Regions from separate parts of the Halomonas sp. 5021 genome, predicted to be linked through region 2. Evidence: riboswitches for the same ligand, from Rfam matches in the RefSeq annotation. Region 2 holds a riboswitch; the other holds the start of a gene.

Region 1 (14,745 bases), on a different contig from region 2:
GATGGCGAGCATAGCGTATCGGTTTTCCCTGCCCAGCAACTGGGTAACGAAGCGCAGATGGTGCAGCAGTTGCAAAGCGGTGCGCTGGACATGGCTTTCCTGACCATTGCCGAAATCTCCAATCGGATTCCCGACTTTGGCGCGCTTTATGCGCCTTATCTGGTTGATGACGTCAACCACGCTGCTCGCTTGCTGCGTTCAGACGCTGCTGGCGAGCTGCTGGACCTGATGCCGGAAGGTGTCGGTCTGGTTGGCGTTGGTTACGGTATGGTGGGCATGCGTCAGGTGCTCAGCCGTGACCCTATCGAGAGTGCTGATGACCTGGAAGGCCTGCGCCTGCGGATTACCCCATTTGAGCCAATCCGTGATTTCTATACGGCAACCGGTGCGGCCCCAGCGCCCATGCCGCTGTTGGAAGTGTACGATGCCCTGGCCAACGGTCAGGTAGATGCCATCGATATGGATTTCGACTCTATTCTGATTCTAAAATTCTACGAGCAGGCCGATAACCTGCTGATCTCCAATCACATGATGTTCCCCATGGTGGGGGTGGTGTCCGGGCGTGTATGGCGGGAGCTATCCGAAGAAGACCGTGAACTGATCGACACGACCATGGCCGAGCATCTGGAGAATGTACTGGTAGGCTTTGAGGAAAAAGACGCCGCTCAGGAAGAAGAGATCCGTGCGCTGGATATCAATATCGTCGAAGCGGATGCTGAGTTTTTCGCCGATGCGATTGCCGAGTGGGAAGATATCTGGGCACCCAAGGCGCCGATGCTGGAAACCCTGCGCGAGGAAGCCGATCGCCTGCGCGAGTAAACCGCCGACAAGCCAACCACTCGACCACTGACGAGGACCATCCACGATCATGTTGCAACGCCTTTCCTCGGGGCTTGCCCGCTTTGAAGAAACCGCCGCTGCCGCTCTGGCCGCGGCGGTGACGTGTTTGATCCTGATCAATATTGCCTTTCGTGTACTGGGTAACCCGCTTTATTGGATAAGTGAGTTATCCATTTACGCGATGATCTGGATGACGTTCCTGATTGCTGGCGCAGTATTCAAGCGTCGCCAGGGAGTGGCGGTGACTCTGCTGAGCGATGTGCTGCCCCGCGCCGGGCGAAAACTGATCGTCCTCTGGGTGGATGCCATGGTGCTGGTGTTTGCCCTGCTGCTCGTTTGGCTTTGCTGGCGCTGGTATCAGCCCTTCATGCTCGCCCAACTAGGCTTCGACACCGGCGCGTTTCAGGGGCAGACCTTCAACTTCATATACGCCGAGAACACCTCAACGCTGGGCGTGAAGAAGTTCTGGGTTTGGTTGATCGTGCCGTGGTTTGCGCTATCGCTCTCCCTGCATGGGCTGGCCAACGTCTGGCAGTCCGTCACCCAGTGGCGCCGCCCTGACGACGAACCGACGGTCGAGACCTTACGATGATGCGGGTGGAGCGCTTATGACGATTGCCGTGTTTGTACTGCTACTGATCAGTGCCGTGCCGATTGCCCTGGTGCTCGCACTGACGGCGATGGTGTATATCTATGTGTCGGGCAATAGCGTGCTGTTCGAGTCTTACCCGCAGCAATTATTCAGCGCCATCGAGAGCTATGGGCTGCTGGCGATCCCGCTATTCATGCTGGCTGGAGAGCTGATGAACGAAGGCGGTCTCACCCGACGTTTGATCGCCCTGGCACGAATTCTGGTGGGCGGTTTCCGTGGAGGCCTGGCATATATCAACCTGGTCGCCAACATGATGATGGCGGCCATTATCGGCTCGGCGGCGTCGCAAATCGCTATCATGTCCCGCGCCATGGTGCCCGCCATGGAAGAGGAAGGCTACGATACGCCGTACAGCGCGGCGATTACCGCGGCAGGTGGCCTGCTGTCGCCGATCATCCCGCCCTCGATGCTGTTTGTGCTGTTCGGGGTGATGGCCCAGGTACCTATCGCCGAGATGTTTATTGCCGGGTTGTTGCCGGGGTTACTGCTGGGGGCAAGTTTCTTTATCGTGATCGCGCTGGTCGGCTTGGTGCAGCAATACCCCAAAGGCCAGTGGCCCAGTCGCCGTCAGGCGGTGCACGATGCGCTTTGGGGGCTGCCAGCAATGCTGATTCCGGTGATTATTATCGGCGGCATTCTGTGGGGCATTGCCACACCCACCGAGTCGGCGGCGTTGGCCTCGCTTGCGGCCTTGATCATGGGGCGTTTTGTGTATGGCGAACTACGTCTGGTTCAAATGCCCCAAGTGCTCAAACGCACGGCGGTCAATGCCGGTTTGGTCATCATGCTGATTGCCGCCGCTGGCGTATTTGGCTGGGTGGTGATCTACGAGCAGTTGCCACAGATGGCGGCCGAGTGGATCGCAGCCCTTACTGCCAATCCCTTCATTTTCCTGCTCATGGTGATTGGCGCACTGTTGCTGGTGGGCATGGTCATCGACGGTATCGCCGCGCTGATTCTTGTGGTGCCGATCCTGATGCCGATTGCCGAGACGCAATTTGCCATCAGCCCTTATCAATTTGGCGTCGTGGTATGTCTGACCTTGGTATTGGGGCTGTTAACGCCCCCTGTTGGTGCCGGGCTGTTTATCGCTTCTTCGATGACCGGCGCACCACCGCTGAAAATCTTCCGTGCACTGCTGCCGTTTTTGCTGGCAACCCTGGTCACGCTGGTGCTGCTCGCATGGCTGCCGTGGCTGACCAACGGGCTGATCCAGCGATAACAAACCGCTGCAAAACGATGTTCCTGGTGCTGTTTCGCTGGTACGTGTTCTGCTGGCGCATTGCCAGCAGCACGTCGTGATGGAAAGGCTAATTGACGCCGCGCGCGAGATTCTGTTTACTCGTGCAATAGTGCGTTTACGTTTACGTCAACTTTCTAACACAATGACAACAGGAGCAACGCCATGCCCACTCGCGATATCCCCATGTTTATCGATGGTCAGCCCGTCATGTCCCAGAGCCAGGAATGGCGTGATGTGGTGAATCCCGCTACCCAGGAAGTCGTCGCTCGCGTGCCTTTCTGCACCGCCGACGAAGTCGAGCGCGCCATTGCCAGCGCTGAAATGGCCTTCAAGGAGTGGCGCAAGGTACCGCTGGGTAAACGGATGCGCATCATGCTCAAGCTACAGGCGCTGATTCGCGAGCACACCCCAGAGTTGGCGGCGTTGATTACAGAAGAGCACGGCAAAACCCTGCCGGATGCTGAAGGCGAGGTTGGGCGCGGACTGGAGGTGGTCGAGCATGCCTGCTCCATTACCTCACTCCAGTTGGGGGAACTGGCCAATAATGCCGCCAACGAGGTCGATGTCTACACCATGCACCATCCGCTGGGTGTCGGGGCGGGCATTACTGCTTTCAACTTCCCGATCATGCTGCCCTGTTTCATGTTCCCGCTGGCCATTGCGACCGGTAATACCTTCGTGCTGAAACCCTCGGAGCAGGATCCCAGCTCGACCATGCGCCTGGTGGAGCTTGCCCACGAAGCGGGCATTCCGGCGGGCGTATTGAATGTGGTTCACGGTGGCCCCGAGGTGGCGAACCAGATTGCCGATCATCAGGCGATCAAGGCGCTGTCGTTCATTGGCTCATCCCACGTAGGCTCGCTGCTGTATAACCGCGCCGCCGCGGCGGGTAAACGCATGCAGGCGATGATGGGCGCCAAGAACCATTGCGTGGTCATGCCCGATGCCAATCGCAGTCAGGCGATCGACAGCCTGCTGGGCTCTGCCTTTGGGGCGGCCGGGCAGCGTTGCATGGCCAACTCGGTGGTGGTCCTGGTGGGGGAAGCCCGTGAATGGCTCGACGATATTGTGGAAGGCGCTCGTGGCATGAAAGTCGGGCCTGGCACCCAGCGTGACGCTGACCTGGGCCCGCTGGTATCCCCTCAGGCCAAGGAGCGCGTCGAGCGTTTGATTGGCGCAGGTGAAAAAGAGGGCGCCAGATTAATGGTCGACGGGCGAGGCTGCTCGGTTGATGGCTATCCGGAAGGTAATTTTGTCGGGCCGACGTTATTTGCCGACGTGACGGCAGACATGTCCATCTACCGGGAAGAGATCTTTGGCCCGGTACTCTGCGTGGTCAGCGTGGCAACCCTGGATGATGCCATCGCGTTCATCAATGCCAACCCCAACGGCAATGGCACCTCGATCTTTACCAACTCCGGCTGGGTGGCGCGGCGCTTTGAAAACGATATCGATGTGGGGCAGATCGGCATCAACGTACCGATCCCGGTGCCGGTGGCCTATTTCAGCTTTACCGGTTCGCGAGGCTCGAAGCTTGGTGACCTGGGTCCCAACGGCAAGCAGGCGATTGCTTTCTGGACCCAGACCAAGACCGTGACAGCACGCTGGTTTGAGCCGGAAAACGTCTCCAGCGGTATCAATAGCACCATCTCACTTGGCTGATGTCACTCGCCAAACGATATTTCCCTCGGCCTGAATGGGCCGAGGGAACGTCAATGCGAGGACTAAAAATCCTGGAACAGCGGTAAACTCTCCTCCAGCAGCCGTTCAATCGGATCAAGCTGACTCTCGTGCAGTACCAGCATTGAAGGCTCGCTGGCAAAATGCTTGCCGGTTGGCACCAGCAGTGCAAACTCGCCTTCTTCAAGATGAAATTCGTGAATCTCGCGCAGCCCTTGGGCGGTATAGCACTGGGTGCAGCGGTACGCTTCGTCCTCGCCGTATACCAGGCGGTGGTACATCTTGAACAGCGTATAGAGTGCCAAACCGCCTTCAAAAGCAGGCCAGCGGGCCGGAATAGTGCGCGTTTCTTCATCCAGCGTTTGCCCGTCTGCCTCGGCATTGGCGATCGCATCGTCTAGCGGGCTGGCCAGCAGGTCATCACGTGCGGCCGGAAGGGCGACGTTGTCTTTTGAAGCCTGAGTAAAGGTGCTGACTGCGCGTTTAAAATCAGCCACGTTGTGAATGGCGTAGTCGGCATGCTGCAAGTCATCCGGCTCGAAACCGCCGTTCTCCCAGCCATGGATGACTCTCAACGTCATCAAGCCACGCTCCATGGGGCGTGCCAACAGCAAGTAAAGCGCAATATGCAGATGTAACTGTCGCTCATCCGTATCGTTTTCAAACGCATTGTAAGGGTCAGCAAACAAGGCGTGGAGCCTGCCCGGCGTATGTTCCTTGGCTTCTGTATAGCGCATTAGAGATTTCCCGTTGAGCGAACCGTGTCGCTCTGGGCGCACGGTTTCTATAACGTTATTAGAGCACCTACGGAGTATGGCGAGCGATGACGCGGATTGAAAGCCCTCGGTCGTGTGAAGCACCGAGTGCTTGCGCGTTATGGCATGCGCGCGCCACTTTACGTTGGTGCGATTCTCGTTGAGAATAATACCTGTTCATAACGATCTTTCACACACTGTCGCCAGGGGGGCCTCGAAGAGGCTGAGAGTGCGCTTGCGCTGACCCTGGAACCTGATCCGGATGATACCGGCGGAGGAAGTGCGACATGCCCTACCTGACATCAGCTGCGCTTGCCGCGGCACTTGGCGTTTTCATCATCCTTGGCCTGCGGGCTCGCTGGGCCGGTGGCACGGTCGATGATTACATTACGGCCCGCAATTCCCAGTCCGGAGCGACCCTCGGACTATCGTTTCTTGCCTCCGGGATGGGGGCATGGATTCTGTTTGCCCCGCCGGAAATCGGCGCCTTTGTTGGCCCCGTGGCGCTTGCGGGTTATGCCATCGGTTCGGCATTGCCATTTATCGTATTGGGCCTTTATGGGCCGGCCATCCGCCGCGCACTGCCCGAAGGCAGAAGCATCGCCGAGTTTGCCCAGGCATGCTATGGCACCAGCGTGCGGCGCTGGGTGTCACTGGTGTCAGTGGCCTATATGGCCTGCTTTCTCGCTGCAGAGCTGACGGCGATTGGTGCGATTACCGCATTACTTTCCGATGTGCCGCCCGCTTTGGTTGTCCTCGGTGTCGCTTTGAGCACGCTTGCCTATACCGTGCTTGGCGGGCTGAGGGCGAGCCTTGCCACCGACCGTTGGCAGGCCTGGCTGTTGATCGCTCTGCTGCTTATCGTCAGCAGTGTTGCCTTCACCTATTTACCCGCCATGCCAGACGTATCGTCGATGCCGAGTGCCCCATTGGGCGACGCGCTGAGTGTAGCGGTGACACTGGTCATTGCTGTCACCGCGGCTAACCTTTTCCACCAGGGTTACTGGCAGCGAGTGTGGGCCGCGCAGGATTCACGCAGTCTGGGCCAGGGGGCCTGGCTGGGGGGTGGCATGACCGTCGCTGTGGTGATGGTCATCGGCGGCCTGGGGATGCTTGCCGCGATGAGTGGCGTTGCGCTGGGTGAGCCGCCCATCCCGTTTTTTGCTCTGCTGGGAAATGCGCCGTCGTGGCTCGCCATGCTGGCCCTGGTGCTGGCGGTGACACTGGTGGCGTCCAGTGTCGATACGCTACAGAACGCGATTGCCTCGCTGATAGTCTCCCAGCATGAGCAGCAGGGCAGGTCGCTGACCACGGCGCGCTGGTGGACCGTTGTGCTGATGGTGCCGGTGGTGATCATCGCCCTTCAGGGGCTTTCCGTATTGCGGCTATTCCTGATCGCCGACTTGCTGTGTGCCGCGATTGTCGTACCGGTATTGCTGGGGCTATGGAAGCGGATGTCCACCGCGGCTGCGATTGGCGGCGGTATTGCAGGGCTTTTAGGCGCCGTGTTACCCGGCTGGCTGGCCAGTGGTAGCCTTGTAGCGGGTCTCATGGCGGCGACTTTCCCTGCTGGTATTCCCACGCTGGGTCCTTTCCTCGGTGCGTTATGTGCTTCTACACTGGTAAGTGTTAGCTGGGCGAAAGTGGTTGGTCATCGGGCATCTTGGGCAAAGCATGGCTGATCACGTTATGATGGTTGGTTATCGTCTACCGTCATGGGCCACAGTCAATGAACTACCCTATTCTTCCCGACGAAGAGGCTCGGCTGGCGGCGCTTTACGAATTGGCGCTGCTGGACACGCCGGAAGAACCCGCATTCGACCGGGTGACGCGTCTGGTCACCCAATTACTGAATGTACCGACCTCGACCGTCACGCTGATTGACGCCAAGCGGCAATGGATAAAATCTCGTGTGGGAACTGAGCTTCGTGAAACATCACGTAGCGTGGCTTTCTGCGCCCATACCATTGCGGAATCTGCGCCGCTGATTGTTGAAGATACCCGAGAAGATCCGCGTTTTGCCGATAATCCGCTGGTGACCGTGCCAGGCGGAGTGCGTTTTTACGCGGGTATTCCGCTGCGCACATCAAAGGGGTTGGCGTTGGGGTCGCTGTGTGCCGTGGACACTAGGCCACGTCGGCTTAGCGACGCCGAGATCAACGCGCTTAAAGACCTTGGATCGATTGTTACTGATGAAATTCACCTGCGTGAGCGGTTCCTGTTTGAAAAGCAGCGCCGGGAAGCATCCCAGTCATCTCTCGAAGCGCTGCACCTGGATCTTGAAAACCAGATTGAGCGGCGCACCCGAGAGCTGAACCTGGTGATCGAGTCGGCCTATGATGCCTATATCAGCATTGACGATAACGCCGTTGTGCTGGACTGGAATCGAGCCGCGACGACGATGTTTGGCTGGACGCGCAGGGAAGCACTGGCGCGCTCCATTGAGCATTTGATCTTTCCTGATGGCATGCCGGAAGGCGACCAGCAGACGCCCGTCACCTACTACGCGGCACGTCGTGACGGCAGCTCATTGCCGGTGGAAATGCGCATCAAGTCGCTCGATATAGAGGGACGCAGGCAGCGCAGCCTGTTTCTCCACGATGTTACCGAGCGCATACAGCTCGAGCGCCTGCGCGATCTTGAAGCCCGTGAAGACGCACTTACCCAACTGCCCAACAGGCGGGCCCTGGATGAGCGGTTGCCAGAGGCGATGGCGCGCACCCGGCGCCAGCAAACGGCTCTTGCGGTGCTGTTCATGGATCTCGATGGGTTCAAGGCCGTCAATGATCTGCATGGCCATGCAGCCGGTGACGAACTGCTGCGTGAAATCGCCAAACGTCTAAGCGCCGCCGTGCGTGAAACCGACTACGTAGCCCGCTGGGCCGGAGATGAGTTTGTCGTGCTGCTGGAAAACATCGCCCTCGATGCCGCCGAGCGGCTTGCCCGGCAGTTGATTGATACCCTCGAGCAGCCCGTACAGCTGCAGGAGGCGGAGGTGCATGTCAGCGCCAGCATTGGCGTGGCGCTCTATAAGCCAGACGTAAGTGAAACGGCACTGGAACTGCTCAAACGCGCCGACGTTGCCATGTATAACGCCAAACATGCCGGTAAAGCACAGGCCTGTATGGCTGACGCGCCCGCATGAAGGTGTCTGCCAAAACGTCATCAGTTAACCATCAGGGACGATCATGATTCGGACGCTGTTAACGACCCCCGAAGGTGAAGTACACGAAGGCGACGCAAAGCTCATCGACCTGTGGCGACAAACCCCGGGCAGTCATATCTGGGTGGATATGCAAGGCGAAAGCCAAGCCGTCGAGCAGCGCTTTTTGGAAGACTTTGAATGCCACCCGATGGCCATTCAGGATGCGCATAAAGAGCGCCATCCACCCAAAATCGAAGAGTTCGATCACCACACACTGATCATTTACCGCGGTATCTCCTCGTTTGATGCCCAGTTGAACTTCGTGCCCCAGCAAGTGAGCTTTTTTGTCGGTGAGCGCTTCCTGGTCACCCTTCACCCGGGCGAAGCGTTAAGCATCAAGCGTCTGTTCAATGAGCAGGGCAGTGCACTACTGGCTCACTCCCCAGAGCATGTGGCACTGCGGGTGATGTACCTGTCGGCCGGGTATTACATCGATAGCCTGCTGGAATTCGAAGTGGCGCTCAGCGATCTGGAAGATGAACTGCTGGATAACGGCAATGACGTATTGATGCGGCGTATAACCGCCTACCGCTCGCGGCTGGTGAAAATGCGTCGAATCTTCAGCTACCACAAGGGGATTACCCAGGAACTGACCGCCTACGACTATGCCCACCTGCCGCGTGATAAAAGCGACACCCTCCACGCGATTACTGACGTGGAAGAGCGCTTTGAGCGGCTCTATACGCTCACGCAAATGTATTACGACATCTGCGGCGATCTGGTCGATGGCTACATTTCGATTTCATCGCACCAGCTCAACATCACCATGCGCGTGCTGACGGTGATTACCGCTATCTTTGTACCACTCACCTTTATTGCCGGTATCTACGGCATGAATTTCGAGTATATGCCCGAGCTTGGCTATCGCTACGGCTATTTCTTTGTCTGGGGGGTAATGCTGGGTATCGGTGGGATGCTGATCTGGCTATTCAAGCGCAAGCACTGGTTTTGACACCCAGGGTGACCTGATGGAGACGACACAAAAGTTTGTTATGGTCATTATCAGGCACAACATCTTTATCTCTTAGTCGAGAGGAGCCCAGCGAATGGCAGACGCAAATGCTAGTTCAACGCCGCCGACAACCATGGCGGCCATGCTGCTAACCGGGCATGGCGGTATCGAGAAGCTTGAGTACCGTCAGGATGTGGCGACCCCCAAACCCCAGGCAGGCCAGGTCCTGGTGCAGGTCACGGCGACGGCTAAGAACAATACCGATCGTAAGGCCCGCGAGGGACTGTACCCTACCAAGGACAAGGGCGACGTGACCTCGTTTGCCATGGGCGGTGAGCCCACGCTGACGTTCCCACGCATTCAGGGCGCCGATGTGGCGGGCCGTGTCGTGGCGGTGGGCGAGGGCGTTGATGCTTCGCGGATCGGTGAGCGGGGGCTTCTGGATTTCAATCTGTATGCCGATGATCGCCGTGATATCAACCTGACCCCGGATTACTATGGCCACGGGGCCGATGGTGGCTATGCCGAGTACATCGCCGTACCGTCTGACCAGTTTCACCACGTGCCCAACCCGGCGCTGCACGATGCCGAGCTTGCCGCCATGGGGATGTGTTCCTACCAGACGGCCTACCACATGATGACATCCGCCGGGATCGGCGCCGGAGAGCGTGTGCTGGTCACCGGTGCCAGCGGCGGGGTAGGCACGGCGCTGATTCAGCTTTGCCGGGTAGTCGGCGCGATTCCCTACGCCGTCAGTCAACCCGATAAAGCCGATGCACTTCTCGCCCTGGGGGCCGAGGCGGTGATCGACCGCGGCGATTTACCCACCTTTGTCGATCGCGTGCTGGCTACCACCGGCGGCCAGCCCATCGACGCGGTGATGGACCTGGTTGGCGGTGAGATGACCAACCTGTTCATCGATACCATGATTGTCGACATGCAGCACCGTAAACGTTACCCGCGGCTTTCCATCGCCGGGGCCAGCGGCGGCAATCTCAGCGAGGTCATGTGGACGCGCATCTACCTCTACCAGGTGCAGATCTTTGGGGTCTCTCACGGCACGCGGGAAGAGGCCGAACAGCTCATTGCCTGGATTCGTAGCGGCGAGTTGAAGCCGGTGTTGCATGCGGCCTTCAAACTGTCCGAACTCCATGACGCCGAGCGCTATTTCGTCAATCGTGGCAGTAACTATCTCGGCAAGATCGTGATTGTCCCGGATAGCCAATGGGAGTCCCATGGCGCTCCGTTTGCCCTTAACGCTTCCTAACTGCAAAGAGTCCGGCGAATGAATACTCAACATACCATCCAGTTAATGGACACCCACGCGGGAGGCGATGTCAGCCGTATTGTAACGGGGGGTATTGATCACCTTCCGGGCAATAGCGTCCGCGAGCAGATGGAGTATCTGCGCGATGATGCCGACGGCCTGCGTCGGCTGTTGCTTGAAGAGCCCTACGGCATTCCCGAGATGTCCGTAGACCTGCTAGTGCCACCCAGCGACCCGGAAGCCGTCGCCGGTTATATCATCATGGAAGTCATGGGCTATCCGATCTATTCGGGGTCCAACACCTTGTGCACCGCCACGGCAGTGCTGGAAAGCGGTATCGTACCCAAGCAGGAAGGCATCCAGCGCTTCAAGCTCGAAGCCCCCGCCGGCCTGGTGCAGGTAGAGGCCAAGGTACATGACGGGGTCGTAGAGTCGGTCACCTGTGGCGGTCTACCGAGCTATATCGACACCTACCGTGAGACGATCGACGTGCCCGGCATCGGCCCGGTGACCTATTCGGTCGCTTACAGTGGCGGCTTTTATGCGCTGGTGGATGCGGCTGAATTAGGCTTCAAGCTGACCCTGGAAGAAGAGTCGGCGCTGGCGCTGTGTGCGCATAAAATCGTCGAAGCCATCAAGGCTGAGCGCGGTTTTTCCCACTACACCCTGGGGGATGTCGGGCCGCTGCCGTTCCTGCACTTCATGGGGCCTGAAGAAAAGGTCGCTGAAGGTTATGTGCGTTCTCGCTCAACGACCTACGTACATCCCGGCGTTATTTGCCGCAGTACCACCGGTACGGGGACGTCCGCGCGGCTGGCGTTGATGCATTACGAAGGACGACTCAGGCAAGGCGACAAGCTGGAAACCGTGTCACTGCGCGATACAGGTTTTATCGGCACCTTCATCGATACCCACCAGGAAGGCGCTTATCACGTGGTGGAGAACACCATCACTGGGCGCAGTTACGTGCTGGCGCACTCGGATATCGTGATCAACTGCGATGATCCATTGGTTAACTGTGGTGAGCTTCACCACATCCTGAGCGACCGCCATCACCCGCCACGCGCTGAATTACCTTCAGAGACGACATAGCCTTCGGCCTCAATACGTTCCCATACCGGGGCCTTGTCGGCCTCGGTCATCTGCCCCCAGCAAGCGATTTCATCCAGACGTCGCCCGCAACCTTCACAAAGTGATTGGGTCGGTTCTATGCGGCAGATCTGACGACAGGGGGAGAGCGGACGGTCAGGGAGGGATGAAGTCACAGGTATCGTTAACCTCTTGGATGTAGCAAAACGGCGGCTAAAACTGGAATGCCAAGGGTACCATGTCTTTGCGTATTGGCTGGGTGTGGTAGCGTGATAACTCCTTTTGTCTGCAATGAGGAAACGCCATGCATTATTTGCTCGACGAAACGCCGCTTGAAGTGGGCACTCTGTATCGGCTGCTATCCGGCTCGGTTTGCCCTCGCCCGATTGCCTGGGTAGCGACCCAGGACCGCCAGGGCAATGCCAATCTTGCCCCTTTTTCGTTCTTCAATGTCGTCAGCGTCGATCCGCCCGTACTGGGGTTCTCGCCGTTACAGAACGGCCAGGGCCGCAGCAAGGATACCGTGCGTAACCTGGAAGAGAATCCCGAGTGTGTGGTGCATGTCGGTAGCGAAGCATTGGTCGACGCGCTCAATACCACCAGCGCAAGCCTGCCACCCGGCGAGGATGAATTCACCCTGGCAGGACTTGAAAAAGCCGCCATGCCCGGTGTGTCGGTCCCCCGCATTGCCAACGCGCCGGTTGCGTTCGGTTGCCGACTGCGCGACATCATTCGCTTTGGTGACCAGCCCATGTCAGGCAATCTGGTGCTTGCCAACGTGATCTCCCTGCATCTTGACGACGATGTCTGGGACGGTCGACACGTCAGCCTGGAAATACTCAACCCTGTGGGTCGACTGGCAGGTAGTGACTATGTTCGCACCACCGACCGTTTCGCGCTGCAACGCCCCCGCTAAGCTGGCAACGAATGAATCAGACCCTGCTTAACAAACGTTTGTTTACATACTTCGCTACAATGTTTACTTAGAAATTAAGGATAATTGTCCTTTAGTCCTATATTCTGCGGCCGATAGAACTGTTGGGGGGATCACGCAGTGGTTATGCGTGGTGACCTCTACAGCGCTATAACACTGTTTTAAAAATGTTTTTAGAAATGTTTTTAAAAGTGTTCTTAAAAGTGTTCTTAAAAAAAGTGCTGAGACAGCCGTGCCTGGCAATCAAGCTGTACTCGGCAATAAAGCGGGCAAGCAGATAAAGGAGGGGGGCAATGCGACGATTTTGGATAGCGTTACTGGCGAGTGTGGTGTCGATTTCGACAGCCCACGCGGAACTCAAGTTTGCCATTGTAGCACCCGACAGCGGGCCGGCCGCATCGCTTGGGCAGGGCATGAAAAAAGGTATCGACACCTACTTCGCTGAAGTCAACGCGTCCGGAGGCGTCAATGGCGAAACGCTGACACTTTCCGCCTTTGACGACAGGTATGACCCGCTCACCGCTGCTCGCCATACCCGCGACGTGGTCCAGGACGAGGATGTCCTGGCAGCGATCGGCAATGTGGGTACCCCCACCGCGACCGTCACCATACCGATTTACAACGAAGCCGAAACGCTGCTGTTCGGCGCTTTCACCGGCGCGGGAGTGCTACGCAAATCGCCTCCCGACCGTTATGTCATCAACTACCGCGCAAGCTATGTGCAGGAAACCGCCGCCATGGTGGATGGCCTGATAGAGGCAGGCATCGAGCCGCAAGAGATTGCCTTTTTTACCCAAAACGACAGCTTTGGCGACGCGGGCTATAACGGAGCCAAGCAAGCGCTTGAGGCGCAGGGCTTTACCGGCACCGATAACCTGGCCCATGGCCGCTTTTCTCGCGGTACCCGCAATGTCCATCAGGGGCTGGCCACCATTCTGCAAGCTGCTGAAACGCCCAAGGCGGTGATTATCGTGGGTACCTATGGCCCTGCCGCCGACTTTATTCGCGAAGCCCGCCAGGATATGCCCGACGCCGTATTCCTCAATGTGTCCTTCGTCGGCAGCCAGGCGCTGTTGAACGAGCTGGGTGACCAGGCAGACGGCGTGATCGTGACTCAGGTTGTACCGCCACTGGATTCTGATCTGCCGGCGGTCGACGAATATCGCCAGGCGCTTGATGCGTATGCCGATGGCAGTGAACCCGACTTTGTTTCCCTGGAAGGTTATCTGGCGGCAAAACTGTTTGTGGAAGGGGTTAAGGCGGCAGGTGATTCGCCGGATCGAGAAGCCATTGTTGACGGCCTGCTTGGTCTTGGCGAGATCGATATCGGCCTTGAGGAGCCGCTGCATCTGGGGCCTGACGATCACCAGGCCAGTGACAGTGTCTGGCCGACAATTATTACCGATGGCCAATTCGAGTTAGTAGAGTGGTCAACGCTGCTGCGCTAACGCTCATACCCGCCGCTGTTACGTCATTTACCCTGATACGAGCGAAGCTAGTCTAATGAAAAAAACACTCAGTTTACGTGCCATGTTGATAGGCCTGTTTCTGGCCGCCGTTATCGGTGCCGTTGTACTGGCCGTCACCGGCTGGGCAACCAATCAGCGCTTGATCGACTCACAGCGTTACATCACCAATGATGTGATGCCATTGCAAAATGCCAGTCGCGAAATGGTGTCGACGATGGGCGCTTTTGGCCAGCGTCATGCCGATCTGCTGGCGGCTGAAAGCGCAGCTGACATGGCTGACATTACCCCGCGGGAGACGCTTGATGAGCGTTTCAGCCAGGCGCGCAATGACCTGGCTGCCGACGATGCCGAAACCCAGTCAAGCCAGTTGGCCGCTCTTGATGAGCACTACCAGACCCTGCTGGAGAGCGATACTTCACTGCAAAACGTTCGTCAGGAAGAGCTTGCCCTGCAAGCACAGATGGATGAAAAGCTCGCCGAGATGCAGGCGCTGATCGGCGAGGTCATGAACAGTGCCGGCGATATTGCCGGACGGACCGCGCTGGTTCAGGTGCGTGAACAACGTGCGCTTGAAGACCGCCTGAATGCCTGGCGCCAGGACGGAATGACAACATTGCCTACCGGTCTGCTGGATAACCTGTTCAGCAATGAAGCCGATG
Region 2 (14,745 bases):
CCTTCAAACAGGAGCGGGTCAGCCTGGAACACTGGGAGGCTGGCCAGGCCATTGAGTATCCGGTGCTGACCGGCGGGCTGGAGTTTTTCGTGCTGGAGGGCGCCTTGAGCGACGGCGACCGGGAATACACCGCTGGTAGCTGGTGCCGCTACCCCAGCGGCATGGCGCTGACCCTCACTGCCGGGAAAAATGGCGTGCAGATGTACCTCAAGCGCGGCCACCTACCGCCGGTGCAGGACGATTCAGCCTAGGGCCAGAAAGGGCAGCAGCGTTAACGCCACCAGCAATACGATGGCCACGCCCACCAGCGTGATTTGCACGGGGTGGGCACTAAAACGCTGCCATAAGGTGGGCGCATCACCCCGTGCGAGGGCTTCGTTGTGTTCTTGCCTGGCCCGCGCCTGGCGCTCGGCCTGATACTCGGCCAGTAGCGCGTTGGCATCCTCAAGTTGACTTAGGTCACGCAGCCAGATGGCATCCACGCCCAACCGGAAGAAACCAGCCTGTGTCTCGTAAGTATCCAGGCCATGGGCATCGAGCAACTGGCGGACTTCCATGGCCTCTTCGTCGGTCACATGGCACAGGCGAAACAGCAAATGCGCCATGCTAATCGCCCTTGCCGGCCATCAGATCCGCTTGAATCACTTCAATCCAGTAGCCATCGGGGTCTTTGACGAAAATCACGTCTTGCATCTTGCCCTGATCGGCACGCTTGACAAAGGTGACGTCGTGCTCGTCGAACCACGCCTGGGCCGCCGCCAGATCGGGCACGCTAAAGCAGATATGACCAAACCCCTGGGGCTCGGCGTTGCCATCGTGGTAGGCAAAGCCGTCCTGGTTTTCTGTGCCCCAGTTGTGGGTCAGCTCTAAAAGCCCCTTTTGACTAAACGTCCAGGCGGTTCTTGCCTGCGTCTCTTCAGGGACCTGATCACCGTCTTCCAGATTGGCCAGAAAGTAGAGTGAAAATTGCATTTCTTCAAAATCAAGTCGACGCATCACTTGCATACCAAACACCTGTGAATAAAACGCCAGCGCACGCTCGGGGTCCTTGACCCGCAACATGGTGTGGTTCAAACGGAATCCCTGGGTTTGCTTGGGCGTCGGGGCAACCCCTGGATGCTGCTCACCTTGAAATGACATGCACTATCTCCTTTGACGTTTCGGTTACTTTGTACAAGGCTGTAGAGTCCTGGCTGGCAGTCTTCAGCAACTGTCTGTACCAACTATCTGTTACCAACAGCCTTTACCAACCATCGTGACTCGCCCTCATGGCGCACCAGAATGATCGTTGTCTGTCATTTCATCATGAGGGCAGTCTGACAAAATACCAGTCCTTGCGCTAAGGAGGCCTTATGGCCCGCGATCTCAATGTCCTGGGTGAACCGCTCACCCCGTGCTGCCATGACCCCAAAACCGGCTTTTACCGCGATGGATTCTGTCGCGTGGGGGCGGATGATATGGGCGTCCACTCTGTGTGCGCCATGCTGACGGAGGAGTTTCTGGCCTTTTCACTGGCACAAGGTAACGACCTGGTAACGCCGCGGCCTGAATTTGGCTTTCCTGGCCTGCGGCCCGGTGACCGTTGGTGCCTGTGCGCATCACGCTGGCTGGAAGCCGCCGAGGTGGGCTTGGCGCCCCCTGTCGTCTTATCCGCCACTAACCAGAAAACCCTCGACATCATCGGCCTCGAAACCTTGCGCCAACACGCCCTGGATGCCGTGCATTGATAGGGTTGCGTCTTGGATATTCTGTGCAAACATCCTACACTTCCATTATAAATTTTATACACCCCATCAGTTGATCCCCACCGGAAGGGTATCCAACAGGAGTAGGTCATGACCTCGATCGATATGACCCTTGGCGATCACATCACCTTGAAGCAGCTTTCCCAGGCGCTCCGCAACGGCTTCTCGCCGATTGTGGAAGTTGAATCAATGGATGGCATCTATAAGGTGCGCTTTCACCATGCCAACGGGGTTTCTGATTTATCCAATGCCCAAGGGCACGTCAGCACCTTCCTGGGCACTGGCGAAATCCGCGATACTCTGGGTGAATTGGGCTTGACCCATGGCGTGCTTACCTTTGCCGATCAGTGTGGCGACGAAATGATCGGTGTTGAGGGGAAAGCCATGACGCCCGATGAAATGCTCACCTACGGAACACGCATCTCGTTTCGTTAAACGAGCCTATCCAACGCTTTACAGACCCACCTAAGGCACGGATAGTATGATCACGACAGGGGCGCTCGTCACTGAACGGGCTGAGAAGCACCCTTATAACCTGAACCGGCTAATACCGGCGTAGGGAGTCGTGGTGCCCTGTCACCACCTCCCTGCCGGGAGGATTTCATGACCACATTTGGCGACAGCTTGATGACGCTGCGCGATACCACCCCGCTTATTCACTGCATCACCAATTATGTCGCGATGAACAGCACCGCCAATCTGCTGCTGGCCACCGGGGCGTCACCTGCCATGCTGCATGCCACCCAGGAAGTCGCTGAGTTCGCCGCGCTTGCCGATGCACTGTCGGTCAACATCGGGACGCTTTCATCACCCTGGGCGGAGGCCATGCTGCTTGCCGCGCGCACGGCTCGCGAGAACAGCACGCCCTGGGTACTGGATCCCGTCGCCGTCGGTGCGACCCGTTATCGCCAGACGGTCTGCGCCGACCTGTTGGCCCTTAAGCCCAGCGTCATCCGTGGCAACGCCTCTGAAATACTGTCGCTCAATGGGCTGGCCCACCAGGGCAGGGGGGTTGATGCCACCGCGTCTACCGACGATGCCATAACGGCCGCCATGGCACTTGCCGAGCGGCAACAGTGTATTGTGGCCATGACCGGTGAGCGGGACAGGGTCACCGACGGACGAGTCTGCTACTCGATCAATGGCGGCCACCCTTTGATGCCCCGCGTCACGACCTTGGGCTGTGGGCTTAGCGCCCTGGTCGCCGCGTTTGTCGCCACCAATCCGGACGCGCCGCTGAATGCCAGCAGTGCCGCCGTGGCGTGCTTTGCGGCAGCCGGGGAGCGTGCTGGCAAGGCTGCCAGGGGGCCCGGCAGCTTTTACGTTGCCTTGTTGGACGCGCTTTACCAACTGACACCTGATGAGCTTAACCGCTTTGCCCAGCGGGAGGTCAGCGATGCCCTTTGATCTGTCGCTCTATCTGGTCACCGACGCGACCCTTTGCCAGCACCATGGTCTTGAGCATACCGTCAGCGAGGCGGTCCGCGGCGGCGTCAGCATGGTGCAACTGCGCGACAAACAGGCAAGCGATGCACAGATGATCGACCAGGCACGACGTTTGAAAGCCCTGCTGGCAGGCACTGGGGTGGCGTTGATCATCAACGACCGCCTTGAGGTGGCACTTGCCAGTCAGGCCGATGGGCTGCATGTGGGTCAGAGCGATGCGACGGTTCGCCAGGCCCGGGCTGCGATGGGGCCAAAGGCCATATTGGGGCTCTCGATCAACACCGTTGAGCAACTGCATGACGCGCCCATTGATCAGCTTGACTACGTCGGCATCGGGCCGATCTTTGCCACCCCCAGCAAAGCGGATCACGCCCAACCGATTGGCTTTGGCGGTCTCGCCTCCTTGATCAAGGATTGCCCGATACCCAGCGTGGCCATCGGCGGGCTGAATGCCAGCCACGTGAGCGCAATACGGAGGGCAGGCGCTGACGGGCTAGCGGTCATCTCGGCGATTTGCGGGCAGCCCGACCCTGAGGCAGCGGCTCGCGCCTTCCGGCGTTAAGAGTCGGTACTAGGCCGTTGGGCGCCGCTTTAACGTCGTTCGACGGTCGTGATAGGCAATCGCCAGGCCGCTCGCCATGATCAAGGCACTGCCCACCCATACCCAGAGGTCCGGCAGTTCGCCCCAGAACCACCAACCGAGCAGCACTGCCCAGAGCATGGCGGTGTAATCAAACGGGGCGGCTATCGCCGCGGGAGCGAAGCGAAATGCCAGGGTAATAAACGCCGTCGCACCTACCCCCAGAACGCCAGACGCCAAAAAGCCCAGCCAGTGCCAGGGCAGCGGCGTCTGCCAAACCCAAGGCAAGGTCAGCCCCGTCACCACCAAGGGCACAGAGGTCATGTAGAAAAGCATCGCCCAAAGGTGCTCACGGCCCCCGTAGCGGCGTGCGGTAATCATCATCAGGGCATAGAACAGCGCCGCTCCCACCAACACCACGGCGCCCAGTTGAAAGGCATCACTGTTAGGGCGAACAATAATCAGCACTCCGACAAACCCCACCAGTGAGGCAATAAGCACCGGAGGTTCAATACGTTCTCCCAGCAACGGCACCGACAGCACGGTGACAAACAGCGGCGCGACAAAGGCTATCGCCGTGGCTTCAGCCAGCGGTAATAGCGTCAAACCCCATACGAAACAGACCATGGTAGCGGTATAGATCAAGCCGCGTAGCAGGTGCACCCCCGGTCGCCGGGTCCGTAACTTGCGCAAGCCGCCAGCAAAGTGGGCAAGCAGGGCAATCAGCGGTAGCGAGATCAGCGCCCTAAAGAAGATGATCTGCAGTGGTGAGTGCACCTCGCCTAGCCACTTGGAGACGGCGTCCCCCAGTGCCAGGAACAGCACCCCCGTACACATGCAAAGTATGCCTTTCAGCGACGTCGTCACCGCCGTCTCCTTTTATTCCCTAGCTCGAATTGATGACCTGAAAAGTAAAAACCCCGCCAAAGAGCCTTTGGCAGGGTTTTGGGCTCTTTTCAATGCTACAGGCTGGCGTTAACGACCATACAGTCCATTCCCCGCGAGCGCAGCTGTTCGCATGCCTGATGTGCCTGTTGTTCTTCCAGCGCCATCAGCCGGGCACGAAATATCGGGTTCTGACCTACGGAGGTGTCGTCTATCGCCACTTGACCATCGAGGTCACGTGGCAAGTACGCGGCAGCTTCACGTGCATAGCGCTGGGCTTGATCTTCCTGACTGAAAGCGCCTACTTGAATACCCCAGCCACCTGCGGCACGAGATGCCATAGCACGCTCGCGGTCGATAAAGGCCTGCAAGGGATCCGTTTGTGGTTCTGGAGCTTGTGCTGCCACGCCCGGCGGTTCAAATGGCGCCGTTTCAGGCGAGTAAGACGCGACGACGGGTGAAGATTCGACCGGTGCGGGTGTTGGCGTCGGCGACGGCGCGGGCGTATGAGAAGGAGCTGGGGAAAAGGCCATGTATTCTTCAGAAAATTCAAGGTCGGCCAACCAGTTCGACTTATCTAGGAGGGCTGCCCGGGCAAAGCCCCGATCCAGCAGATTTGCCATGTGCTTATCCCGGGACTGAGCGGTAAATCCGCCCATCACAATAGCCATCAAGCGCCGGTCACCGCGCTTGGCCGTGGTAATCACGTTGAAGCCTGAAGCACGTATAAAACCGGTTTTCAAGCCATCGGCCCCGGGGTAGTCACGTACCAGTCGGTTGTGACTGGTGTGCCGAGTGCCGCGGTAAGTGAACGCCTGAAGACCAAAATAGTGATAGTACTCGGGGAAATCCCGCATTACACGTACCGCAAGGGTGACCATGTCGCGCGCCGTGGTGACCTGCCGATCATCGGGAAGCCCCGAGGCATTGCGGAAGGTGGTATGGCGCATTCCCAGTTCGCGGGCTTTTTCCGTCATCAACTGGGCAAAGCGACGTTCGCTACCCCCCAACGCCTCTGCCATGACGACCGCTACGTCATTGGCCGAGCGGACAGCGAGCGCACGAATTGCTTCATCGACCAGAATCGAGCTGCCGGGGGAAAGCCATAACTTTGTTGCAGGCATGGACGCCGCCTGGGACGACACCGGCAGCGGTTGGTCCAGCTGCAATCGCCCTTCTTCTAGCGCTTCAAAGGCCAGATAGAGGGTCATGACCTTGGTCAGCGAGGCAGGGTAACGGCGAGCATCCGCATTTTCCGAATACAGTACTTCACCTTGATCAAGGTCGACGACCATCCCCGCATAGCGTGGGTTAGCCGCTTGCAGGGGTAGAGCCATGACAATGAACAATACCCCTATCAACAACGATACTGCTCTGATGGATACGGCTCGCCGACATTGTCTCGCTATCATACGTCCCCCTGACATTTTGTTTTATAACAGCGCCGTGATAGTGGCCTTAACTTCAGGCTAATGCATTGAGTATATACGTTGAACTGGCTAATCGGCACCATAAAAAAACCGACCCACAAGGGGTCGGTTTTGGCGTTGACGAGGTGTAGCAAAAGGGAATTACTCTTCTGCAACGGCCTCTTCAACCACCGGACGATCGACAAGCTCAACGAATGCCATGGGCGCATTGTCGCCGGTACGATAACCGCACTTGAGAATACGGACATAACCGCCCGGACGCTCGGCGTAACGCGGACCCAACTCGTTGAACAGTTTGCCGACGGCTTCTTTGGAGCGCGTGCGGGCAAATGCCAAACGGCGGTTGGCAACGCTATCCTGCTTAGACAAGGTGATCAGCGGCTCAATGACGCGACGCAGCTCCTTGGCTTTGGGCAGGGTTGTCTTGATAACTTCATGTTCGACCAGCGAGACAGACATGTTCTTGAACATGGCCTGCCGATGCGAGCTGGTACGATTCAGATGACGACCACTCTTACGATGACGCATGGTTGTAATTCCTTACCAAACTGGGACTCGAGTCGACACTCACGCGGAGGCCTTGTCGTCCTTCAGGCTAGCCGGCGGCCAATTTTCCAACCGCATGCCGAGGGACAAGCCGCGCGCCGCCAATACATCCTTGATTTCATTCAAGGACTTTTTACCGAGGTTCGGGGTCTTCAACAGCTCAACTTCAGTGCGCTGAATCAGATCACCGATATAATAGATATTCTCGGCTTTCAGGCAGTTCGCGCTGCGAACGGTCAACTCAAGATCGTCTACGGGGCGCAATAGGATCGGATCAACGTGATCCTCTTCCTCTTCGACTTCCTGCTCTTTATCTGCTTCCAGGTCGACGAAGGCGGCCAGCTGCTCTTGCAGGATGGTCGCACTGCGGCGGATAGCCTCTTCCGGATCCAGAGTACCGTCGGTTTCCAGATCGATAATCAGCTTATCGAGGTCGGTCCGCTGTTCGACACGAGCAGCTTCGACCGCGTAGGAAACTCGGCGGACAGGGCTGAAGGTAGCATCCAGCTGCAGGCGGCCAATGGCACGAGACTCTTCATCAGAGCCACGAGCGTCAGCCGGTTCGTAGCCACGACCCAGTGCTACCTTAAGCTGAATCTTCAGCTCGGCACCTTCATTGACGTGTGCAATGACGTGGTCCGGGTTGACGATTTCGACGCTATGATCAAGTGCAATGTCGCCAGCGGTGACGACGGCTGGGCCCTGCTTGTTCAGCGAGAGCACCGCCTCATCGCGGCTGTGCATCTTGATCGCAACATCTTTCAAGTTCAGGAGGATTTCAATGACATCTTCCTGCACCCCTTCGAGAGCACTATATTCGTGCTCGACACCCGCAATCTCAGCCTCTACCACGGCACAGCCGGGCATGGATGAAAGCAGAATGCGACGCAGTGCATTCCCCAGGGTGTGGCCAAAGCCGCGCTCGAACGGTTCGAGTACGATCTTGGCATGATGTGCGCTGATTTCTTCGACCTTGATGTCACGAGGACGGAGAAACTCTGTCACTGAACGCTGCATATGAACACCTTTCAGGCTGCCAAACGGATACTTGGTACTCGGTACGACCTGGTGCTGGCCTTAAACCGGCACCAGGTCGACAAGAAACAGAAAACTGCTTACTTGGAGTACAGCTCGACGATCAGGTTTTCGTTGATGTCGGCAGACAGGTCACCGCGTTCAGGCAGAGCCTTGAAAGTGCCTTCCATCTTCTTGGCGTCGGTTTCGATCCACGCCACATCACCACGGTTGGCCGCAATGGACAACGCGTTTTGAATGCGAGCCTGGTTCTTCGCCTTTTCGCGAATGGAAACAACGTCGCCCGGCTTCACTTGATAGGAAGCTATGTTAACGCTGCGACCGTTCACGCTAATCGCCTTGTGGCTGACCAGCTGACGCGCTTCAGAGCGAGTCGAGCCGAAGCCCATACGGTAGACGACGTTATCCAGTCGGGATTCGAGCAACTGCAACAATACTTCACCGGTCGCGCCTTTCAGGCGAGCGGCTTCTTTGTAGTAGTTACGGAACTGTTTTTCGAGTACGCCGTACATACGACGTACTTTTTGCTTCTCGCGAAGCTGCAAGCCGTAGTCTGAAAGACGTTGACGGCGCTGGCCGTGTACACCCGGAATCTGCTCGGATTTACACTTTTTCTCGAAGGGAGTCACACCACTCTTCAAAAAGAGGTCGGTGCCTTCACGACGAGACAGTTTGCACTTCGGTCCAATATAACGAGCCATGAATCTGTCTCCTTAAACGCGGCGTTTCTTCGGCGGACGGCAGCCATTATGGGGGATGGGCGTCGCGTCGATAATGCTTTGCACGCGGAAGCCGGCGGCATTCAGTGCGCGCACGGCGGATTCACGACCGGGACCTGGGCCTTTGACCAGCACGTCTACGTTTTTCACACCATACTCGGCTGCAGCAGTTGCTGCACGTTCACTTGCCACTTGAGCAGCGAACGGGGTGCTCTTGCGAGAACCACGAAAACCCGAACCACCGGCAGTCGCCCATGACAGAGCGTTGCCCTGGCGGTCTGTGATCGTCACGATCGTGTTGTTAAAAGAGGCATGGATATGCGCTACGGCATCCACTACCTGCTTTTTAACCTTTTTACGGTTACTACGCGGGTTAGCCATGTTGATGTCTATTCCTGTCTTTACGCCAGAACGTGCGTGTTATTTGCGGATCGGCTTACGCGGGCCCTTACGGGTACGCGCGTTAGTCTTAGTCCGCTGACCACGCAGCGGAAGACTACGACGATGACGCAGACCACGGAAACAACCTAAGTCCATGAGACGCTTAATGTTAAGCGTGACATCACGACGAAGGTCGCCCTCTACGGTGTACTTACCAACTTCAGAACGCAGGGTGTCGACTTCTTCAGAAGACAGGTCCTGGATCTTGGCAGTCGGCGCGATACCGGCAGCAACACAGATGTGCTCTGCACGTGTACGGCCAATCCCGAAGATATAGGTCAGCGAGATCGCCGCATGCTTGTTGTCCGGGATATTGACGCCTGCAATACGGGCCATCAGCTTACTCCGAAATTTGAGCGGCTTGCTCGTTAATCATCTTTAAAAGGCGCAACAGCATACCCCCTTTGTACACCCGAAGGCAAGGGGTATGCCGGCACCCGCTTAATACAGACCAGGAAATTAACCCTGGCGCTGCTTGTGCCGCGGTTCGATGCAGATGACGCGGACTGCGCCATTGCGACGAATAATCTTGCAGTTACGGCACATTTTCTTTACGGAAGCTCGAACTTTCATCGTTCTCTCCAATACGGACGGCAGGCGCCTTAGCGCATGATGCCGCCACTACCGTAGCCTTTCAGGTTGGACTTCTTCATCACTGAGTCATATTGATGCGACATGAGATGCGATTGCACCTGGGCCATGAAGTCCATGATAACCACGACCACGATCAGAAGCGAGGTACCACCAAAGAAGAACGGTACGTTCCACGCTACGATCAGGAACTGGGGCATCAGGGAAACCGCAGTGATGTACAAGGCACCAAACAACGTTAAACGCGTCATGACCTTGTCAATATAGCGAGCGGTCTGCTCGCCAGGACGAATACCCGGCAGGAATGCACCTGACTTTTTCAGATTGTCAGCTACGTCCTTGGGGTTGAAGACCAGCGCTGTGTAAAAGAAGCAGAAGAATACCACTGCCGCCCCAAAAAGCAAGATGTAAAGCGGTTGGCCGGGACCTAATGCTTGCGAGGCACGCTGCAACCACTCCATGCCATCACCTGAACCCACCCATTGGCCGATTGAAGCCGGGAAGAGCAGGATACTGGAGGCGAAAATGGCTGGAATGACCCCCGCCATGTTCACTTTCAATGGCAGGTAGCTGCTTTGCCCTGCATACATCTTGTTGCCGACTTGGCGCCGCGGGTAATTCACTTTAAGGCGGCGTTGACCGCGTTCAATGAACACCACGAACGCAACAGTCGCGATACCCAGTGCCGATAGCGCTAACAGTGGCAGTACGTTCCAGGCCCCTTCGTTGCGAGCCAATTCAAACGCCTGACCTGCCGCACTGGGCAGCCCAGCCACAATACCGGCAAAGATCAGCAACGAAATACCGTTGCCAATGCCTTTCTCGGTAATTTGCTCACCTAGCCACATCATGAATACCGCACCCGATACGAACGTAATCACGGCGGTAAAATAGAAGCTGAAGTCAGCGGTGTACGCGATACCCTGGCTAGCCAGACCGACAGACATACCGACAGCCTGAATAAACGCCAGTAGCACCGTACCGTAGCGGGTGTACTGGCTAATCTTGCGGCGGCCGGCCTCACCTTCCTTCTTGAGCTGTTCAAGATGGGGAGAGACCGCAGTCATCAGCTGCATGATAATCGACGCCGAAATATAGGGCATTATGCCCAGGGCGAGGACACTCATGCGCTCCAGCGCACCACCCGAGAACATGTTGAACATGCCCAGAATGGTGCCCTGTTGCTCCCTGAACAAGGCAGCAAGCTGGTCAGGATTGATACCGGGAACGGGAATGTGGGCACCAATACGGTACACCACGATGGCGAGGAGCACGAAGCGCAAACGCGCCCACAGTTCACTCAGACCGCTGCCCATCGCCGGCATGTTTCCTGACTTGGCCATTTAGTCCTCTACCTTGCCGCCAGCGGCTTCGATCGCTTCACGGGCACCTTTGGTGACCTTGATGCCGCGAACGGTAACCGCTTTTTTCAGTTCGCCAGAAAGGATGATCTTCGCGTGTAGCGTTGCATCCTTCAGCACGTTTGCCTGCTTCAGCGTCTCGAGTGTCACCTCTTCGCCGGCCACTTGGGCCAGCTCAGCCAGGCGAACCTCTTCCGAGACCATCGACTTGGCCGAGGTGAAACCAAATTTCGGCAGGCGACGCTGCAACGGCATCTGACCGCCTTCGAAACCTGGCTTGACGCTGCCACCGCTGCGTGCTTTCTGACCTTTGTGGCCTCGGCCACCGGTCTTGCCCAGACCGGAACCGATACCACGACCAACGCGCTTTGCAGCGTGTTTAGAGCCCGCTGCCGGGCTCAAGGTATTGAGTTTCATGGATTACTCTCCCTCAACGCGCACAAGGTAGTTAACCTTGTGGATCATGCCGCGTACGGCAGGGGTGTCTTCCAGCTCAACCGAATGACCGATGCGACGCAGACCCAGGCCGTTGATAGTCGCCTTGTGCCTGGGCTGAACGCCGATGGTGCTGCGGATCTGGGTAACCTTGATCGTTGCTGCCATGGTGCCTTACCCCGTGATCGCTTCGACAGACAGGCCGCGCTTGGCGGCCACGTCATCCGGTGCTTGCATGGAAGCGAGACCTTTAACAGTCGCTCGCACCACGTTAACCGGGTTAGTGGAACCGTAGCACTTGGCCAGTACGTCATGGACACCAGCGAGCTCCAATACAGAGCGCATGGCGCCACCGGCGATAATGCCGGTACCTTCAGAGGCTGGCTGCATGTATACCTTGGAAGCACCGTGACGGGCTTTAACCGGGTATTGCAGCGTATGGCCTGAAAGGTTGACCTTGACCATGTTGCGACGAGCTTGGTCCATGGCTTTCTGAATCGCGATCGGCACTTCACGCGCCTTACCACGACCGAAACCAACACGACCTTTACCATCACCAACGACGGTCAGTGCGGTGAAGCCGAAAATACGACCACCTTTGACCACCTTGGCGACGCGGTTGACCTGCACAAGTTTTTCCTGCAGATCACCGCTTTGCTGTTCGTTCTTCGCCATCGTAAAAACCCTTTAGAATTCCAGGCCGCCTTCACGCGCGGCGTCGGCCAGAGCCTTGACGCGACCGTGATACTTAAAGCCAGCACGGTCGAAGGCCACCTGGGTGATGCCTGCTTCTTTAGCGCGTTCGGCAATCAGTTCGCCGACTTTCGTAGCGGCTTCCGAGTTACCAGTCGCACCCTCGCGCAGTGCTTTGTCCAGCGTAGATGCGCTAGCCAACACTTTGCCACCATCCGGCGAGATAATCTGCGCATAGATGTGACGCGGGGTACGGTTGACGCACAGGCGATACACGCCCAGCTCGCGGATCTTGGCGCGAGCGCGGCGGGCACGACGGAGACGAGATTCTTTCTTCGCGTTCATAACCCTGCCTTACTTCTTCTTGGCTTCTTTGCGACGCACCTGCTCGTCGGCGTACCGAACACCCTTGCCTTTATACGGCTCGGGGGGACGGAAGGCGCGGATTTCCGCGGCGCACTGACCGAGCTGCTGCTTGTCCGCGCTTTTCAGCACGATCACGGTGTTTTTCGGCGTTTCCGCTGAGACACCTTCAGGCAGTTCGTAGTCGACCGGGTGCGAGAAGCCCAGTGAAAGATTGAGCGTCTGGCCCTTAACTTGGGCACGATAACCGACGCCAACAATTTCGAGAGTTCGTGTAAAACCCTCGGATACGCCCGTCACCAGGTTCTGAACCAAGGCGCGGGTTGTACCGGCCATTGCCCAGCTCTTGGCAGATTCACTCGGGGCGAAGGTCAGCTGGCCATCTTCTTGAGCCACTACCACATCGTGGTGAATGGTCATTGACAGCGTGCCCTGGCCGCCCTTGGCGGTCAGCTGGTCGGCATCGATTTTGATCTCAACGCCGGCAGGCACTTTAACCGGATATTTCGCTATGCGGGACATTCCAGCCTCCTAGAATACGGTGCAGATGACTTCGCCACCAACACCCGCCTGGCGAGCAGCACGATCGGTCATCACCCCATTGGAGGTGGTAACGATCGCAATACCCAGACCGTCGGCGACCTTAGGCAGGTTGTCCTTGCCCATGTAACGGCGCAAAGACGGCTTGGAAACCCGCTGGATATGGTCGATAACCGGCTTGCCCTCAAAGTACTTGAGAGTCACGGTTAATTCGGGCTTGGTGCTTTCAGCCACCGTGAAATCGGTGATGTAGCCCTCTTCTTTCAGCACGCGGGCCACTTCCACTTTCAACTTGGAAGACGGCATGGTGACCGTCTCCTTGGTGGCCATCTGCGCATTGCGGATACGGGTAAACATATCCGCCAGAGTGTCTTGCATGCTCATTTAATGTGCGCTCCTGATGATTCTACGTGGCGTTACCAACTGGACTTTTTCAGACCAGGAACGTCGCCACGCATGGCGGCTTCACGCAGCTTGTTACGGCCGAGGCCGAACTTGTTGTAAAAACCGTGCGGACGGCCTGTGACACGGCAGCGATTACGCTGACGTACCGGGCTTGAGTCGCGCGGCAGTTGCTGCAGCTTCAGCGTCGCCTCGAAGCGATCTTCCTCAGAAGCGTTCACATCTACGATGATTGCCTTGAGCTCAGCGCGCTTGGCCGCATACTTCTCGACCAGCTTGGTGCGCTTTAGCTCACGCTCTACCATGCTTTTTTTAGCCATGATCCAACCCTTATTTCTTGAACGGGAAGTTCAGCGCGGTTAGTAGCGCGCGACCTTCCTCGTCGGTGTTGGCGGTAGTGGTGATAGTGACGTCCAACCCACGGATACGATCGATCTTATCATACTCGATCTCCGGGAAGATGATCTGTTCACGCACACCCATGGAGTAGTTGCCGCGACCGTCGAAGGACTTCGGGTTGAGACCACGGAAGTCACGCACGCGAGGAATCGCGATGTTGACCAGACGGTCCAGAAAGTCCCACATACGCTCAGCGCGCAGTGTTACCTTGATACCGATCGGCCAACCTTCACGCACCTTGAAGCCCGCGATGGACTTGCGTGCCTTGGTCACCAGCGGCTTTTGACCGGACAACATCTCCAGGTCGCCGATGGCATTGTCGATCAGCTTTTTATCGCTGACCGCATCGCCGATACCCATATTAAGCGTCACTTTCGTGATGCGGGGTACCTGCATTACGTTGGCGTAGCTGAACTGCTCTTTGAGCTGTGCTACGACCTCGTTTTGATAACGTTCTTTCAAGTTCGCCATTTTGCTACCCGACTCGCGTTAGGCGTCGATCTGCGTCTGCGTCGACTTGTAGATACGTACCTTGGTACCGTCTTCCTTCACTTGGAAGCCGACGCGATCCGCCTTACCGGTCTCCGAATTGAAGATGGCTACGTTGGACGCGTGAATCGGAGCCTCACGCTCGACGATACCGCCCTGATTTCCCGCCATGGGATTTGGCTTGGTGTGACGTTTAATCATATTCACACCGGACACCAAGAAACGGTTTTCTAGTACCCGCTTAACGGTGCCACGCTTGCCCTTATCCTTCCCGGCGATGACGATGACTTCATCGTCACGTTTGATTTTTTGCATATCCGCCTCGCTCCTTACAGCACTTCAGGCGCTAAGGAAATGATCTTCATGAACTTCTCGTTACGAAGCTCACGAGTGACCGGCCCGAAAATACGAGTACCGACTGGCTGTTCGTTGGTGTTATTCAACAAAACCGCCGCATTTCCATCGAAACGGATCAGCGAACCGTCGTTACGACGGACGCCACTACGGGTCCGGACCACAACCGCTTTCATGACCTGGCCTTTCTTGACCTTGCCACGCGGAATGGCTTCCTTCACCGTTACCTTGATGATGTCACCAATGCGAGCGTAACGACGGTGTGACCCGCCCAACACCTTGATGCACTGC

What was found. A riboswitch is a leader RNA that binds a small molecule or an ion and turns the genes downstream of it on or off. The one in region 2 is predicted to bind thiamine pyrophosphate.
Region 1: linked by a shared signal. The riboswitch ahead of R3F64_RS14140 (sodium:solute symporter family transporter) and the one ahead of thiM (hydroxyethylthiazole kinase) in region 2 are both predicted to bind thiamine pyrophosphate.

The regions. Positions count from the first base shown of each region.
Region 1 is NZ_JAXOVU010000009.1:43,658-58,402, forward strand. Features, by position in the region: gene R3F64_RS14115 (TRAP transporter substrate-binding protein) at 1-819, shown strand, start outside; gene R3F64_RS14120 (TRAP transporter small permease) at 869-1,432, shown strand; gene R3F64_RS14125 (TRAP transporter large permease) at 1,449-2,714, shown strand; gene R3F64_RS14130 (CoA-acylating methylmalonate-semialdehyde dehydrogenase) at 2,898-4,397, shown strand; gene R3F64_RS14135 (hypothetical protein) at 4,460-5,152, opposite strand; TPP riboswitch at 5,366-5,468, shown strand; gene R3F64_RS14140 (sodium:solute symporter family transporter) at 5,458-6,852, shown strand; gene R3F64_RS14145 (diguanylate cyclase domain-containing protein) at 6,900-8,315, shown strand; gene R3F64_RS14150 (magnesium transporter CorA family protein) at 8,359-9,327, shown strand; gene R3F64_RS14155 (alcohol dehydrogenase catalytic domain-containing protein) at 9,422-10,594, shown strand; gene R3F64_RS14160 (proline racemase family protein) at 10,613-11,686, shown strand; gene R3F64_RS14165 (DUF1289 domain-containing protein) at 11,647-11,859, opposite strand; gene R3F64_RS14170 (flavin reductase family protein) at 11,988-12,599, shown strand; gene R3F64_RS14175 (ABC transporter substrate-binding protein) at 12,911-14,065, shown strand; gene R3F64_RS14180 (methyl-accepting chemotaxis protein) at 14,121-14,745, shown strand, end outside.
Region 2 is NZ_JAXOVU010000004.1:113,343-128,087, reverse strand. Features, by position in the region: gene R3F64_RS09230 (cupin domain-containing protein) at 1-251, shown strand, start outside; gene R3F64_RS09225 (DUF6164 family protein) at 243-605, opposite strand; gene gloA (lactoylglutathione lyase) at 607-1,140, opposite strand; gene R3F64_RS09215 (DUF2237 family protein) at 1,353-1,727, shown strand; gene R3F64_RS09210 (hypothetical protein) at 1,836-2,180, shown strand; TPP riboswitch at 2,228-2,324, shown strand; gene thiM (hydroxyethylthiazole kinase) at 2,349-3,152, shown strand; gene thiE (thiamine phosphate synthase) at 3,142-3,753, shown strand; gene R3F64_RS09195 (DMT family transporter) at 3,763-4,638, opposite strand; gene R3F64_RS09190 (D-alanyl-D-alanine carboxypeptidase) at 4,734-5,993, opposite strand; gene rplQ (50S ribosomal protein L17) at 6,228-6,614, opposite strand; gene R3F64_RS09180 (DNA-directed RNA polymerase subunit alpha) at 6,654-7,649, opposite strand; gene rpsD (30S ribosomal protein S4) at 7,748-8,368, opposite strand; gene rpsK (30S ribosomal protein S11) at 8,381-8,767, opposite strand; gene rpsM (30S ribosomal protein S13) at 8,807-9,163, opposite strand; gene rpmJ (50S ribosomal protein L36) at 9,287-9,400, opposite strand; gene secY (preprotein translocase subunit SecY) at 9,430-10,761, opposite strand; gene rplO (50S ribosomal protein L15) at 10,762-11,196, opposite strand; gene rpmD (50S ribosomal protein L30) at 11,200-11,382, opposite strand; gene rpsE (30S ribosomal protein S5) at 11,389-11,889, opposite strand; gene rplR (50S ribosomal protein L18) at 11,902-12,252, opposite strand; gene rplF (50S ribosomal protein L6) at 12,262-12,792, opposite strand; gene rpsH (30S ribosomal protein S8) at 12,802-13,194, opposite strand; gene rpsN (30S ribosomal protein S14) at 13,227-13,532, opposite strand; gene rplE (50S ribosomal protein L5) at 13,543-14,082, opposite strand; gene rplX (50S ribosomal protein L24) at 14,101-14,415, opposite strand; gene rplN (50S ribosomal protein L14) at 14,430-14,745, opposite strand, start outside.